DNA from 3 places in the Lentzea rhizosphaerae genome. Region 1 is predicted to be linked to each of the others. Evidence: riboswitches for the same ligand, from Rfam matches in the RefSeq annotation. Region 1 holds a riboswitch; each other region holds the start of a gene.
What was found. Region 1 has a riboswitch for cobalamin ahead of cobN (cobaltochelatase subunit CobN). Riboswitches for the same ligand answer to the same signal wherever they lie in the genome.
Positions count from the first base shown of each region.

Region 2: linked by a shared signal. The riboswitch ahead of ACFOWZ_RS35540 (ribonucleoside-diphosphate reductase subunit alpha) and the one ahead of cobN (cobaltochelatase subunit CobN) in region 1 are both predicted to bind cobalamin.
Region 3: linked by a shared signal. The riboswitch ahead of ACFOWZ_RS34445 (CbtB domain-containing protein) and the one ahead of cobN (cobaltochelatase subunit CobN) in region 1 are both predicted to bind cobalamin.

Region 1 covers NZ_JBHRZI010000027.1:146,754-151,024, reverse strand. The annotation lists gene ACFOWZ_RS30565 (precorrin-2 C(20)-methyltransferase) at 1-535, opposite strand, end outside; gene ACFOWZ_RS30560 (precorrin-8X methylmutase) at 532-1,152, opposite strand; gene ACFOWZ_RS30555 (hypothetical protein) at 1,149-2,189, opposite strand; cobalamin riboswitch at 2,198-2,329, shown strand; gene cobN (cobaltochelatase subunit CobN) at 2,365-4,271, shown strand, end outside.
Region 2 covers NZ_JBHRZI010000030.1:271,596-275,866, forward strand. The annotation lists gene ACFOWZ_RS35520 (SDR family oxidoreductase) at 1-164, opposite strand, end outside; gene ACFOWZ_RS35525 (hypothetical protein) at 161-304, opposite strand; gene ACFOWZ_RS35530 (LysR family transcriptional regulator ArgP) at 322-1,179, opposite strand; gene ACFOWZ_RS35535 (LysE/ArgO family amino acid transporter) at 1,279-1,827, shown strand; cobalamin riboswitch at 2,025-2,232, shown strand; gene ACFOWZ_RS35540 (ribonucleoside-diphosphate reductase subunit alpha) at 2,327-4,271, shown strand, end outside.
Region 3 covers NZ_JBHRZI010000030.1:53,121-57,391, forward strand. The annotation lists gene ACFOWZ_RS34420 (phosphoribosyltransferase) at 1-167, shown strand, start outside; gene ACFOWZ_RS34425 (antibiotic biosynthesis monooxygenase family protein) at 128-439, opposite strand; gene hisG (ATP phosphoribosyltransferase) at 436-1,296, opposite strand; gene ACFOWZ_RS34435 (phosphoribosyl-ATP diphosphatase) at 1,310-1,573, opposite strand; gene ACFOWZ_RS34440 ((2Fe-2S)-binding protein) at 1,681-2,331, shown strand; cobalamin riboswitch at 2,380-2,555, shown strand; gene ACFOWZ_RS34445 (CbtB domain-containing protein) at 2,589-2,777, shown strand; gene ACFOWZ_RS34450 (CbtA family protein) at 2,794-3,549, shown strand; gene ACFOWZ_RS34455 (hypothetical protein) at 3,611-4,156, shown strand; gene ACFOWZ_RS34460 (HAD family hydrolase) at 4,102-4,271, opposite strand, start outside.

The DNA.
Region 1 (4,271 bases):
GCTTGAGGATCGCGGCCGAGTCGGTGTCGGCCAGGCGGGTCGCGAGCTCGGCGGGAGGCAGCGTGCCGGGCAGGATGGTGAGGACCTCGTCGCGCTCGACCAGCGGGGTGCCGAGAACAGCACTCGCACCGCTGACGCTCGTGACGCCGGGCACGACCTCCCACTCGTAGCGGTCGGCGAGCCGCTTGTGCATGTGCATGTAGGAGCCGTAGAAGAACGGGTCTCCGGCGGCGAGGACGACGACGTCACGTCCGGCGTCGAGGTGCGCGGCGAGCTTGGCCGCGGCCTCTTCGTAGAACGCGTCGATCTCGCCCTGGTAGTCGTCGGTGTCCTCGGTGGTGACCGGGTAGACGAGCTGTTCCATGATCTGGCCGTCGCGGAAGTACGGTGCCGCAATGGTTTTGGCGACACTGCGCCCGTGCCGCGCGCTGTGGAACGCGATCACGTCGGCTTCCCCGATGAGCCGTGCGGCCTTCACCGTCACGAGTTCCGGGTCACCGGGACCCAGCCCGACGCCGTAGAGCTTGCCCGTCATTCTTCCTCGCTCGCGATCGCGTTGATGGCCGCCGCCGTCATGGCACTGCCGCCGCGCCGGCCGTGCACCACGAGGTGCTCCAGATCCGTTGCGGCCAAAGCTTCTTTGGACTCCGCGGCACCGATGAACCCGACCGGGATGCCCAAGATCGCGGCCGGCCGGGGCGCTCCTGCCTCGATCAGGTCGATCAGGTGGAACAGCGCGGTCGGGGCGTTGCCGATGGCGATCACGGCACCTTCGAAGCGGTCCTGCAGCAGCTCCAGGGCGGCGGCGCTGCGGGTGTTGCCGATCTCCTTGGCTCGCGAGGGAGTGCGCGGATCCTGGAGGTGGCAAAGGACTTCGTTGTCCTTGGGCAAGCGGCGGCGGGTGACGCCGGACGCGACCATGTTGGCGTCGCACAGGATCGGCGCACCTGCCTGGAGCGCCGCGCGAGCGTTGCGGACGACGCCGGGGGAGAAAGCGACGTCGTTCGGCAGGTCGGTCATGCCGCACGCGTGGATCATGCGGACCACGACTTTCGCGACGTCCTCTGGGAACCTGGTGAGGTCCGATTCCGCGCGAATGGTGGCGAAGGACTGGCGGTAGATCTCCGCGCCGTCCTTGATGTACTCCGTCACCTGATCTCCTCGTAGCCGTCGCCGGTCGCGACGAACTCGATCACATCGCCGGCGGGGCGACCGCATCGGCGTGCACAGCCCGACCAGTGAACCGGGCCGGGAGTGTCGGACCTGCTCCCTAGAATTGAAATTGGGGGTACCCGGCCTGGCACGTGTGTGTGGTGGGACGCGTCAACCCAAGCGCGCGCATCGGCGCGTACGTCGGAGAGCGACTTGGCGCAGCCGGGGCGCCCGGTGCAGGCGCTGACGCCGTGCCACGGCGAGTCCGGATCCGTGATCAGCCCCGAGACGTCGGTTCCGGCAGGCACGACCAGGCTCCGCCACGGCGTCAGCCGGATCGGGACGCCGGGGAGCTGGTGCGCGTCCAGGCGGCCCAACGGCACGCCGGGAGTCGTGGGCGAAGGTGCGACGGGCGTCACAGCCGGGGTGATCCGCGGGGCGTCGGAAACACCGAAGTGCTCGGTGATCTTTCGCACACCGCCGTCCACTTCGGACAGGCGCCAGGCGGTCCCGCGCATCCCCTGGAAGAGGCGGGCAGCGGTCAGCAGGGCGTCGACGGGGTCGTGAACTCGGACACCTGTATCGGTACCGGCGAGCAGGAGCACCTCTCCGACCAGCCCGAAGTCGCCGCCCAGACCACTCACCGCGTGCCCCACCGTGACGAGAAAACGCCCTGGCAGCGCGGCCAGCAGCGGGTCCGCGCACAACGCCGCGTCCAGCGCGTCGACCAGCGACTGGTTGTCCTCCAGTGGCGCCGCGATGATGTTGCGGATCCGCTCGTGCGTCGCGGACGGCAACAGGCCCGCCGCACGCAACCGTTCACCCAGCTCCACGCCGTCCGCGAGGCCCCTGATCTGGAGGTTCGCCCGCGAGGTCAGTTCCAGCGAGCCGGATCCGAGCTCCAGTGCCGCGACCCGCACGACGTCCCACTGAGCAGCGGAAAGCGTGCCGCCGGGGACCCGGATGCGCGCCAGCCCGCCGTCGGCCGCGGGGTGCAGCTCTACGGCGCCGGGGCAGGCATCCGGGTGACTACGCATAGGTCGGACTGTAACCCGCCGGTTAGGGTGAGCCCGAACGACGAAGCGCAGGAGGAAGCCGGTGTGAATCCGGCGCGGTCCCGCCACTGTGACCAGCGGACGCTGGGAGTCAGGAACTCCGCTTCGCCTGTCACCCGCAACCTGGGGCGAGGACCCCACGAGGGATGGAGCCTGCGTGATCCTGCTGCTGTCGACCTCCGACACCGACCTGCTGTCGGCGCGTGCGAGCGGTGCCGAGTACCGGCTCGGCAACCCGGCGCGCACCACCGTGGACGACCTTCCCGGGCTGACCCAGGACGTCGAGCTCGTGCTCGTGCGCATCCTCGGCGGGCGCCGGATGTGGGAGGAAGGGCTCGACTGGCTGCTGGCCAGCGGGCTGCCGGTGGTCGTGCTCGGCGGTGAGCAGCAGCCCGACGCGGCGCTGATGGAGCTGTCGACGGTGCCCGGTGGCGTGTGTGCCGAGGCGCACCTCTACCTGGCGCACGGCGGGCCGGCGAACCTGGCCGAGCTGCACAAGTTCCTGTCCGACACCGTCCTGCTGACCGGGCACGGCTTCGAGGCGCCCACGGCCACGCCCACGTGGGGTGTGCTGGAGCGGGAGACGACCGGAGAAGGCCCCACGGTCGCGGTGCTCTACTACCGCGCGCACCACGTGGCCGGGAACACGGCGTTCGTGCACGCGTTGTGCGACGCGATCGAGGCCAAGGGCGGCAAGCCGCTGCCCGTCTACTGCTCGTCGCTGCGCACCGCCGAGCCCGAGCTGCTGGACACGCTGTGCCAGGCCGACGCGCTGGTCGTCACGGTGCTCGCGGCTGGTGGCACGAACCCCGCCAAGGCGTCCGCCGGTGGCGACGACGACGCGTGGGACGTGGGTGCGCTGGCCGCGTTGGACGTGCCGATCCTGCAGGGGTTGTGCCTCACGTCGAGTCGTGAGTCGTGGGACGAGAACGACGACGGACTGTCTCCTTTGGACACCGCGACCCAGGTCGCGATCCCCGAGTTCGACGGCCGGATCATCACGGTTCCGTTCTCCTTCAAGGAGATCGACTCCGACGGCCTCACGGTCTACGTGGCCGACCCGGAACGGGCGCTGCGCGTCGCGGGCATCGCGGTCAGGCACGGGAAGCTGCGCCACATCCCGGTGGAGAACCGCAAGATCGCCGTGATGCTGTCGGCGTACCCGACGAAGCACTCGCGCATCGGCAACGCGGTCGGGCTCGACACGCCCGCGTCCACGGTCCGGCTGCTCAAGGCGATGCAGGAGCACGGCTACGACATCGGCGACGCGTTGCCCGGTGTCGAGGAGCTCGACGGCGACGCGTTGATCCACGCGCTGATCGCCGCCGGTGGCCAGGACGCGGACTGGCTCACGCAGGAGCAGTTCGAGAGCAACCCGGTGCGCATCGCGGCTGCCGACTACCGGGAGTTCTACGAGACGCTGCCGGAGGACTTCCGCGAGTCGATGCAGGAGCACTGGGGCGAGGCGCCCGGTGAGCTCTTCGTCGACCGCAGCAGGTCGAAGGACGGCGAGATCGTGCTGGCCGCGTTGCGGTCCAACAACGTCGTCGTGATCGTGCAGCCGCCGCGAGGGTTCGGCGAGAACCCCATCGCGATCTACCACGACCCCGACCTGCCGCCGTCGCACCACTACCTCGCGGCGTACCGGTGGATCGAGTCCGAGTTCGGCGCGGACGCCGTGGTGCACGTCGGCAAGCACGGCAACCTGGAGTGGCTGCCCGGCAAGACCGTCGGCATGTCGGCCTCCTGCGGCACGGACGCGGCACTGGGCGACCTGCCGCTGGTCTACCCGTTCCTCGTCAACGACCCCGGCGAGGGCACGCAGGCCAAGCGGCGCGCGCACGCCACGCTGGTCGACCACCTGGTGCCGCCGATGGCGCGGGCCGACAGCTACGGCGACATCGCGCGGCTGGAGCAGCTGCTCGACGAGTACGGCTCGATCTCCGCGATGGACCCGGCGAAGCTGCCGGCGATCCGCGCGCAGATCTGGACGTTGATCCAGGCCGCGAAGCTCGACCACGACCTCGGCCTGGACGACCGGCCACACGACGCGGAGTTCGACGA
Region 2 (4,271 bases), on a different contig from region 1:
GTGATCGTGCGGCCCCAGTCGGAGGCCACGAACACCGCCGCTCTGCCGACGTCGTCCAGCGTGGCGGCCCTACCGAGCAGCGTCTGGCCGACGATGTCCGGTTCGACCCAGGCGCGGAACTCGTCCGGGATCGACTCGGGGATCCCGCCCGTCTGCAACGTCACCGCCCGCACAGGGTGAGGCCGGGGCCGTGCGTCAGGCGGGCGGCGGTGGCCGCGCTGGACCTCCAGTGCGGCAGGTAGTGCGGGTACCACCGGTCCAGTGTCGTGAAGCGGTCCTCGAACTCGAGCTCCCGTCCGGTCATGTCACCGAGCGCAAGTCCTACCTCAGCGCGACGGCGGCCTCTTTTTCCACCGCTTCGGCGACGGCGTTCAGGGCCGGCGAGTCGAGCTTCCACTGCTGCCAGTACAGCGGCACGGACACCGTGCGGCCCGGTGCCAGGTCGATCAGGCCCTCCTGCAGCTGCTGCGGTGGCACCATTCCCCAGCCCAGGCCCGCCACGATCGCCCGCACGTACACCTCCGACGACGGCACGTAGTGGCGGTGTTCCGAGGCGCCGCGGCCGCGGGTCAGCGTGCGCACGAAACGGTCCTGGAGGTCGTCGTTGCGGTCGAAGACCACGACCGGCGCGTCCGGCAGCCACGACTTCGGCTGCCCATCGGCGAACCGGTCCACAAAGGACTGCGATGCCATTGCCGCGTAACGGATGTGGCCGAGCCTGCGCACCGAGCAGCCCGCGACCGGCTCGCGGGAGGACGTCACGGCTGCCATCACCAGGCCTTGCCGCAGCAACGCCGTCGTGTGGTCCTGGTCCTCGCGGTGCAGGTCGAACGAGATCTTCAACGACGACGGGACCCGTTGCAGGGCGGGGAGGAACCACGTGGCGAGCGAGTCGGCGTTCACCGCGATCGGCACCCGCACCACGGCGTCCGAGCCCAGGGCGGCGTCCAGGTCCTGGTCGAGGGCGAGCAGTTGCCGACCGTAGCGGACGATCACCTCCCCCGACGGCGTCAGCCGCACCGGACGGGCGCGCACCAGCAGCACGCGGCCAGTGCGCTGCTCCAGCGCCTTGATGCGTTGGGAGACAGCGGAAGGCGTGACGTGCAACGCGGTCGCGGCTGCGTCGAACGTGCCCGCGTCGACGACCGCGAGCAGCGTGCGCACCAGGTCGAGGTCCATCACGAGCGCTAATGGTACGTAAGAATCTTTAGCTGGTCTCATCAAGACGGCGTCAATACCGTCGACGGTGTGACTGACCTGCTGCTCGGCTTCGGCACCATGATGACCCTGATCGTCGCCATCGGCGCGCAGAACGCTTTCGTGCTGCGCCAAGGACTTCGACGCCAGGCCGTCGCGAAGGTCGTCGCCGTGTGCGCCGTGTCGGACGCGATCCTCGTCGCGGTCGGCGTCGCCGGGTTCGGCGCGGTCGTGAAGGCCTTCCCGCAGGCGATCACGGTCGCGGCGGTCGTCGGAGGCGTTTTCCTGCTGGGGTACGGGTTTCTCGCGGCGCGCCGGGCGTTCAAACCACAGTCGATGAACGTCCAGGCGACGGGATCCGGCAGGCCCGTGCTCACTGCGCTCGCGCTGACGTGGCTCAACCCGCACGTCTACCTGGACACGCTGCTGCTGCTCGGCTCGATCGCGGCCGGACGGTGGCTGTTCGGGGTCGGCGCGGTCACCGCGAGCGTCACGTGGTTCGTCGCGCTCGGGTTCGGCGCCCGGCTGCTCAGTCCTCTGTTCGCGAAGCCCCGCGCGTGGCGGGTGCTGGACGGCCTGATCGCCGCCGTGATGACCGCTCTCGGGGTGGCCCTGATCGCCGGGTGGTGATCATCACCGCCACCGCCGACACGGCCAGGACGCCTGTTGTCACGGGCGCCGCGGCACCGGTGAAGAGGGACGCCGAAGCAAGCCCCGCACTGACGAGAGCACCGATGACAACGCGCGACCGAAGATCACCCACGTTGATCACCCTAGACCACGACACGCCCATGTTGGGTGGTGATTCAGGCCCCACCACCACATGTAGTATCTGCCGCGCTGGTGGTTCACCGGCCCGGAGCACCGGGCCGATGAGGCAAGAGGGAACCCGGTGAGAGTCCGGGACTGCCCCGCAGCGGTGAGTGGGAACGAAAGCCGTCAACGAAGCACTGGGTGACCCCTGGGAAGCGACGGCCGGTAGGAGCGAGCAAGGCGCCCACGAGTCCGAAGACCTGCCACCGGTGTGCGCGCAAGCCTGCGCGCACGACACGGTGCCTCGAGGGAGGGCAGCTGTGTGCCCTCAGTGGCGCGCGCGCATTCCTTCGAGCCTTGCTCGCGAGGAGAGAGCGTGCCCGACCGCCTTTCAGTGGTCATCCATGAAGCGTGTGCCGACCTGCCCAACGCGTCGGCGGAGGCGGTTCTGGCTGAGACCAAGCGAAATCTGTACGAAGGCATCACCGACGCCGAGCTCGCGCTGGCGCCGATCATGGCCGCCCGCGCGATGGTCGAGCAGGACCCGGACTACTCCTACGTCAGCGCCCGGTTGCTGCTGGACAAGCTGCGCACCGAGGCGTGCGGAGTGCCGTTGTCGCACGCCGAGATGACCGAGCGCTACCCGTCGTACTTCGCCGCGTTCGTCCGCCACGGCATCGAGCTGGGCCAGCTCGACCCGCGCCTCGCGGACTTCGACCTGGCTCGTCTCGGCGCCGCGCTGAAGCCGGAACGCGACCTGAACTTCCAGTTCCTGGGCATGCAGACGCTGTACGACCGCTACTTCCTGCATCACGACGGCCGCCGCTACGAGCTGCCGCAGGCGTTCTTCCTGCGCGTCGCCATGGGCCTCGCGCTCGAGGAGGACGACCGCGACGCCCGTGCGATCGAGTTCTACGAGCTGCTCTCGTCGTTCGACTTCATGTGCTCGACACCGACGCTGTTCAACTCGGGCACGACACGCCCGCAGCTGTCGTCGTGCTTCCTCACCACCGTGGAGGACGACCTCGCCGGGATCTTCCACGGCATCAGCAACAACGCGCTGCTCAGCAAGTTCGCCGGCGGCCTGGGCAACGACTGGACGCCGGTGCGCGGGATCGGCGCGCACATCAAGGGCACCAACGGCAAGTCGCAGGGCGTCGTGCCGTTCCTCAAGGTTGCCAACGACACCGCGGTCGCGGTCAACCAGGGCGGGCGTCGCAAGGGCGCGGTCTGCGCGTACCTCGAAACCTGGCACATCGACGTCGAGGAGTTCCTCGACCTGCGCAAGAACACCGGCGACGAGCGGCGCCGCACCCACGACATGAACACCGCGAACTGGGTGCCGGACGAGTTCATCCGCCGGGTGCGCGCGAACGGCCAGTGGACGCTGTTCTCGCCCGACGAGGTGCCGGACCTGCACGACGCGTTCGGCGACGACTTCGCACGGAAGTACCGCGCGTACGAGGAGAAGGCCGACAACGGCGAGATCAAGGTCTTCCGCCGTCTCCCCGCCGTCGACCTGTGGCGGCGCATGCTGACCATGCTGTTCGAGACCGGCCACCCGTGGATCACGTTCAAGGACCCGTGCAACCTGCGTTCGCCGCAGCAGCACAGCGGTGTCGTGCACTCCAGCAACCTCTGCACCGAGATCACCCTGAACACCACGACCGACGAGGTCGCCGTGTGCAATCTCGGCAGTGTGAACCTCGCGCGGCACGTCACGGCCGACGGCGTCGACCACGCACGGCTCGAAAAGACCGTGCGCACCGCGGTTCGCATGCTCGACAACGTGATCGACGTGAACTACTACACGATCCCCGAGGCGCGGAACTCCAACCTCGAGCACCGCCCGGTGGGGCTGGGTCTGATGGGCTTCCAGGACGCACTGTTCACGCTCGGCACGCCGATGGCCAGCGCGGAGGCCGTCGAGTTCGCCGACCGCAGCACGGAGGAGATCAGCTACTACGCGATCTCCGCCAGCACCGATCTGGCGCAGGAGCGCGGCGCGTACCGGTCGTTCGAGGGTTCGTTGTGGAGCAACGGGATCCTGCCGATCGACTCCATCGGGATCCTGGCCCAGAACCGCGGTCCCGGCGAGCTCGACCAGAACCGCGAGTCCACGATGGACTGGGCGGCGGTCCGCGAGAAGGTCCGCAAGGGCATGCGGAACTCGAACGTCATGGCCATCGCGCCGACCGCGACCATCGCGAACATCACCGGCGTGAACCAGTCGATCGAGCCGCTGTACCGCAACCTCTACGTGAAGTCGAACATGTCCGGCGACTTCACCGTCATCAACCCGGACCTGGTGCACGCGCTCA
Region 3 (4,271 bases), on a different contig from region 1:
CGAGAAGCGTCACGCTCGCCGTGCCCGTGGCCGCCAGGGAATCGCTCAGCACGTTCTCGACGCCCGTGGTGGCCGTGCTGGTCCCGCGACATTTCGGCGCGGTCAGCCGCTGGTACGAGCGGTTCGATCAGACGACGGACGCCGAGGTGCTCAGCGCGCTCGAGTAGTGCTCCACCACCGGGAACGGCGAGTAGAACTCGTGCAGCAGCGACGACCAACGCTCGTAGGACGGACCCTGCCGGAAGCCCACGGTGTGCGCCTCGAGCGACTCCCACCGCACCAGCAGCAGGTAGCGCGACGACGTCTCCAGGCACCGCAGCAGCTCGAGGCCGAGGAAGCCCGGCGAGGCGGAGATCAGCTCCCGCGCCTCGCCGAACGCCCACTCGAACTCGGACTCGCGGCCCGGCACCACGTCCAGGACCGCCTGCTCCAGGATCACAGCCGGCAGAACCTGATGTCCGAGGCCAGCACGGCCTTGGCACCGATCGCGGCCAGCTCGTCCATCACGCGGTTCGCGTCCTTGCGCGACACCATCGCCCGCACGGCCACCCAGTTCTCGTCGGCCAGCGGCGCGACCGTCGGCGACTCCAGACCCGGCGTCAGGGCGACCGCGTCGGCGAGGATCGAGCGTGGGCAGTCGTAGTCGAGCATCAGGTACTGCTGGGCGAACACGACGCCCTGCAGGCGAGCCGTCAGCTGCTTCTTGGCCGCGGTCAGCTCGGAGCCAGCACGGTGCACGAGCACCGCCTCGGACTCGCAGATCGGTTCGCCGAACGGCACCAGGTCGTGCTGGCGCAGGGTCCGGCCGGACCCCACGACGTCGGCGATCAGGTCGGCCACGCCGAGCTGGATCGAGATCTCGACGGCGCCGTCGAGGCGAATCACCTTGGCACTGATGCCCCGCGCCCTCAGGTCGCGGTTCACGAGCTTCGGGTACGCCGTGGCGAGGCGCTTGCCCTCCAGGTCCTCGACCTTCCAGTCCTTGCCCTTGGGCCCGGCGTAGCGGAAGGTCGACCCGCCGAAGCCCAGCGCCAGCAGCTCCTCGACGGACGAGCCGTTGTCGTCGGCGCCGGAGTCCGCGGCGAGGTCGCGGCCGGTGATGCCGAGGTCGAGGTCACCGGACGCCACGTAGATCGCGATGTCCTTGGGACGCAAGAAGAAGAACTCGACGTCGTTGTTGAGGTCCAGCACGGTCAGGTCACGCGACTCGTGCCGCTGGCGGTATCCGGCCTCGGTCAGCATGGCGGAGGCGCGTTCGGTGAGCGCCCCCTTGTTCGGGACTGCTACGCGCAGCATGTGGAAGTCTCCGTCAGAGGTACTTGTAAACGTCTTCGAGGGTCAGGCCGCGGCCCAGCATGATCACCTGGAGGCGGTACAGCAGCTGCGAGATCTCTTCGGCGAGCTTCTCGTCGGACTCGTACTCGGCGGCGATCCAGACCTCGCCCGCCTCCTCCAGGACCTTCTTGCCCTGCGCATGGACGCCGGCCTCGAGCGCTGCGACGGTGCCGGAACCCGCCGGCTTGGTGGCGGCTCGTTCGGTCAGTTCGGCGAACAGGGAGTCGAAGGTCTTCACGACGTGACATCCTCCCATCTCCCGCACCCCCGTCCACACCGCGGTCACATCTGTCCCAGGCCGTGGACGTGATCTGTCCTGCATGGACACCCAGTAGCGTGAACTTCGTGTCGGAGTTCGCCGAAGTGCTCGAAGCGCTGCGCCGGGTGCGCGGAATCAACCCGTTCTTCGCCCTCGACGTGGGCCGCCCGGACCAGACGTGGCTGCCCGGATCGGCACTGCTGGAAGGCCCCGCGCTCAAGACCACCATCGACGCCATCGCCACCCGCTACCGGGCGGAGGAGCCACGCGTCGCGGCGAGCCTGTTCTTCCTCAGCTACACCGCGCGGCTGCTCAGCCCGCTCACGGCGGCGAACATCCCGATCGACGTGCGCCCGGAGAACCTGTGGTGGCACCACGACCCGGCGAACGGCCTGAGCGTCCGCATCGACGAGCCGCGGCTGGGCCCGCCTGCCGCCGAGGCACTCGAACCCGTGGTGGAAGCGATCCAGAGGGTCACGCCCGTGGCGCGCGGATTGTTGTGGGGCAACGCCATGTCGAACATCGCGGGCGCGCTCAAAATGGTTGTGCGCGCACAGATGCTCACGGCCGAAGAAGCGGAACTTCGCGGCGCACGGCTGATGAGCGCGCCGCCGTTCGAACAGGCCGGAGAATTCATCCCCTTCCCCGGCGAGGTCACGTTCCGGCGTCGGAGCTGCTGCCTTTACTACCGGGTAGCCGCAGGTGGGAAGTGTGGAGACTGCCCACTCGTGAAGTGATGAACACGACAACTCTTATGGCCGGTTGTGTTTGTGCCGCCGATCAACTTACGGTGCACGCGCCGCAGTGACGGGAAGCCGGTGAGAATCCGGCGCGGTCCTCGCCACTGTGACCGGGAAGCGATCCCCGCCGAGCACGTCACTGGTTCCACGCAGGAGCTGGGAAGACGCGGGGGCAGCGTTGATCCGGGAGTCAGGAGACCGGCTGCGGCGCCGCAAGGAGAGTTGACCTTCCACGAGGTATGGAGGAGCCCGTCATGACGAGCCCCGCAGCACATCTGTCCGCCGTCCGCGTGCCCAAGTGGGCCTTCGCCGCCGCCCTGCTCGGCCTGATCGTCACGTACCTGGTCCTGCAGGAGAACGGACTCGCGCTCGGTGCGAGCTCGGAGCTGCTGCACGAGTTCTTCCACGACGGCCGGCACGCGCTCGGCGTCCCGTGCCACTGATCTCCTGATCACGCACATGACGACGACGTACAAGTCTCTCGCACTGCGGGGGATCGCGGCGGGCGGCATCGCCGGTGTCGCCTCCGCGCTCGTGCAACTGCTGGTGACCGAGATCCCGATCCGCGCCGCGCTGGCGGTCGAAGAAGCCAGGGAACCGGCAGCCGGCGAGGGCCACTCGCACGGTGGCGAGGAAGCACTGGTCAGCCGCGGCGCCCAGGTCGTGGGCGGCATGCTCGGCGTGGTGATCGTCGGCATCGCCGTGGGCCTGGTGTTCGCCACGGCCTACGCGCTGTCGAAGCGATGGTTCGTCGACCGCACGCCGTTCAGCCGCAGCCTCGCCTTCGGTGCCGCCGTGTTCGGCGCGGTGGCACTGCTGCCGTGGCTGAAGTACCCGGCCAACCCGCCCGCCGTGGGCGACCCGGAGACGGTGAACTACCGGACCGCGCTCTACCTGGGTGTGGTGGTGGCCGGCCTCGTGATCGTGTGGGGAGCGAGCCTGCTGGCCGAACGGCTGCGCGCGCAGCCGCAGCCGGTGCGCGTCACCGCGGTGCTGCTCGCGGTGGCCGCGGCCGTCGCGGTGGTGCTGGTGGCGTTCCCCGCGCCGCCGGACACGATCCCCGCGGACATGCCGGTGAACGTGCTGTGGCAGTTCCGCCTCAGCTCACTCGCCCAGCTCGCCACGCTCTACGTCGGTCTCGGCGTGGTGTTCGGCCTGCTGATCGACCCGGCCACGCGCCGGGCCAGGGCCGCGGAGAAGGCCGCTGTCGCTTGACGGTGCGGGGTGGTCGCCGATGCGGCCACCCCAATCCCGCGCCTCGGGCAGCATGAAGCGCATGACCGATCTTCTGCCGTGGCAACGCATCCGCAACTGGTTGCGCACCAACGCTCCCCGGACGTTCGAGCAGATCTCGGCACCCGAGGACGCGATCGGACGGTGGCGCCTGGCCGGTGCGCCTGACCTGTACCCGACGATGTTCACGCCGCTGTCCGCGCGGGAGGCGGTGCGGGAGCAGGCGAGGCTGCGGCACGACGTCTACCCCGAGCTCGACCGCGATCCCGCCGGCACGATGTCGTCGGCGTTCCTGAAGGAGTTCGTCCCGATCGCGGCCAGCGGCACGGGCGACTACCTGTTCGTCGACGGACGGCCGGGACCGGAGTCCGGCTGCGTCCGCGAGTGGTGCCGTGACGACGGCAATCTCGGATCGACGCTGTGGCAGAGCGTCCACGACATGCTCGCCGACGTCGCCCACTCGCTCGAGACCGGCGAACCGGCGCTGCGCGGACACGTCGAGGCCGCCAGGGCCCGGTTCGCCAGGGTCGCGGTCTACGTGCCTGAGGTGCGCGACGGCCTGCTGAGCTGGCAGTCCGTGCGGGATTGAAGGGCGCGCAGCACGTCCAGGTCCACACCCACCAGCGAGTCGCGGAAGATCCGCCGCTCCCCCGCCGTCACCTCGACGTCGCACGGCACCACCAGAACCGTGCACCCGGCGGCGA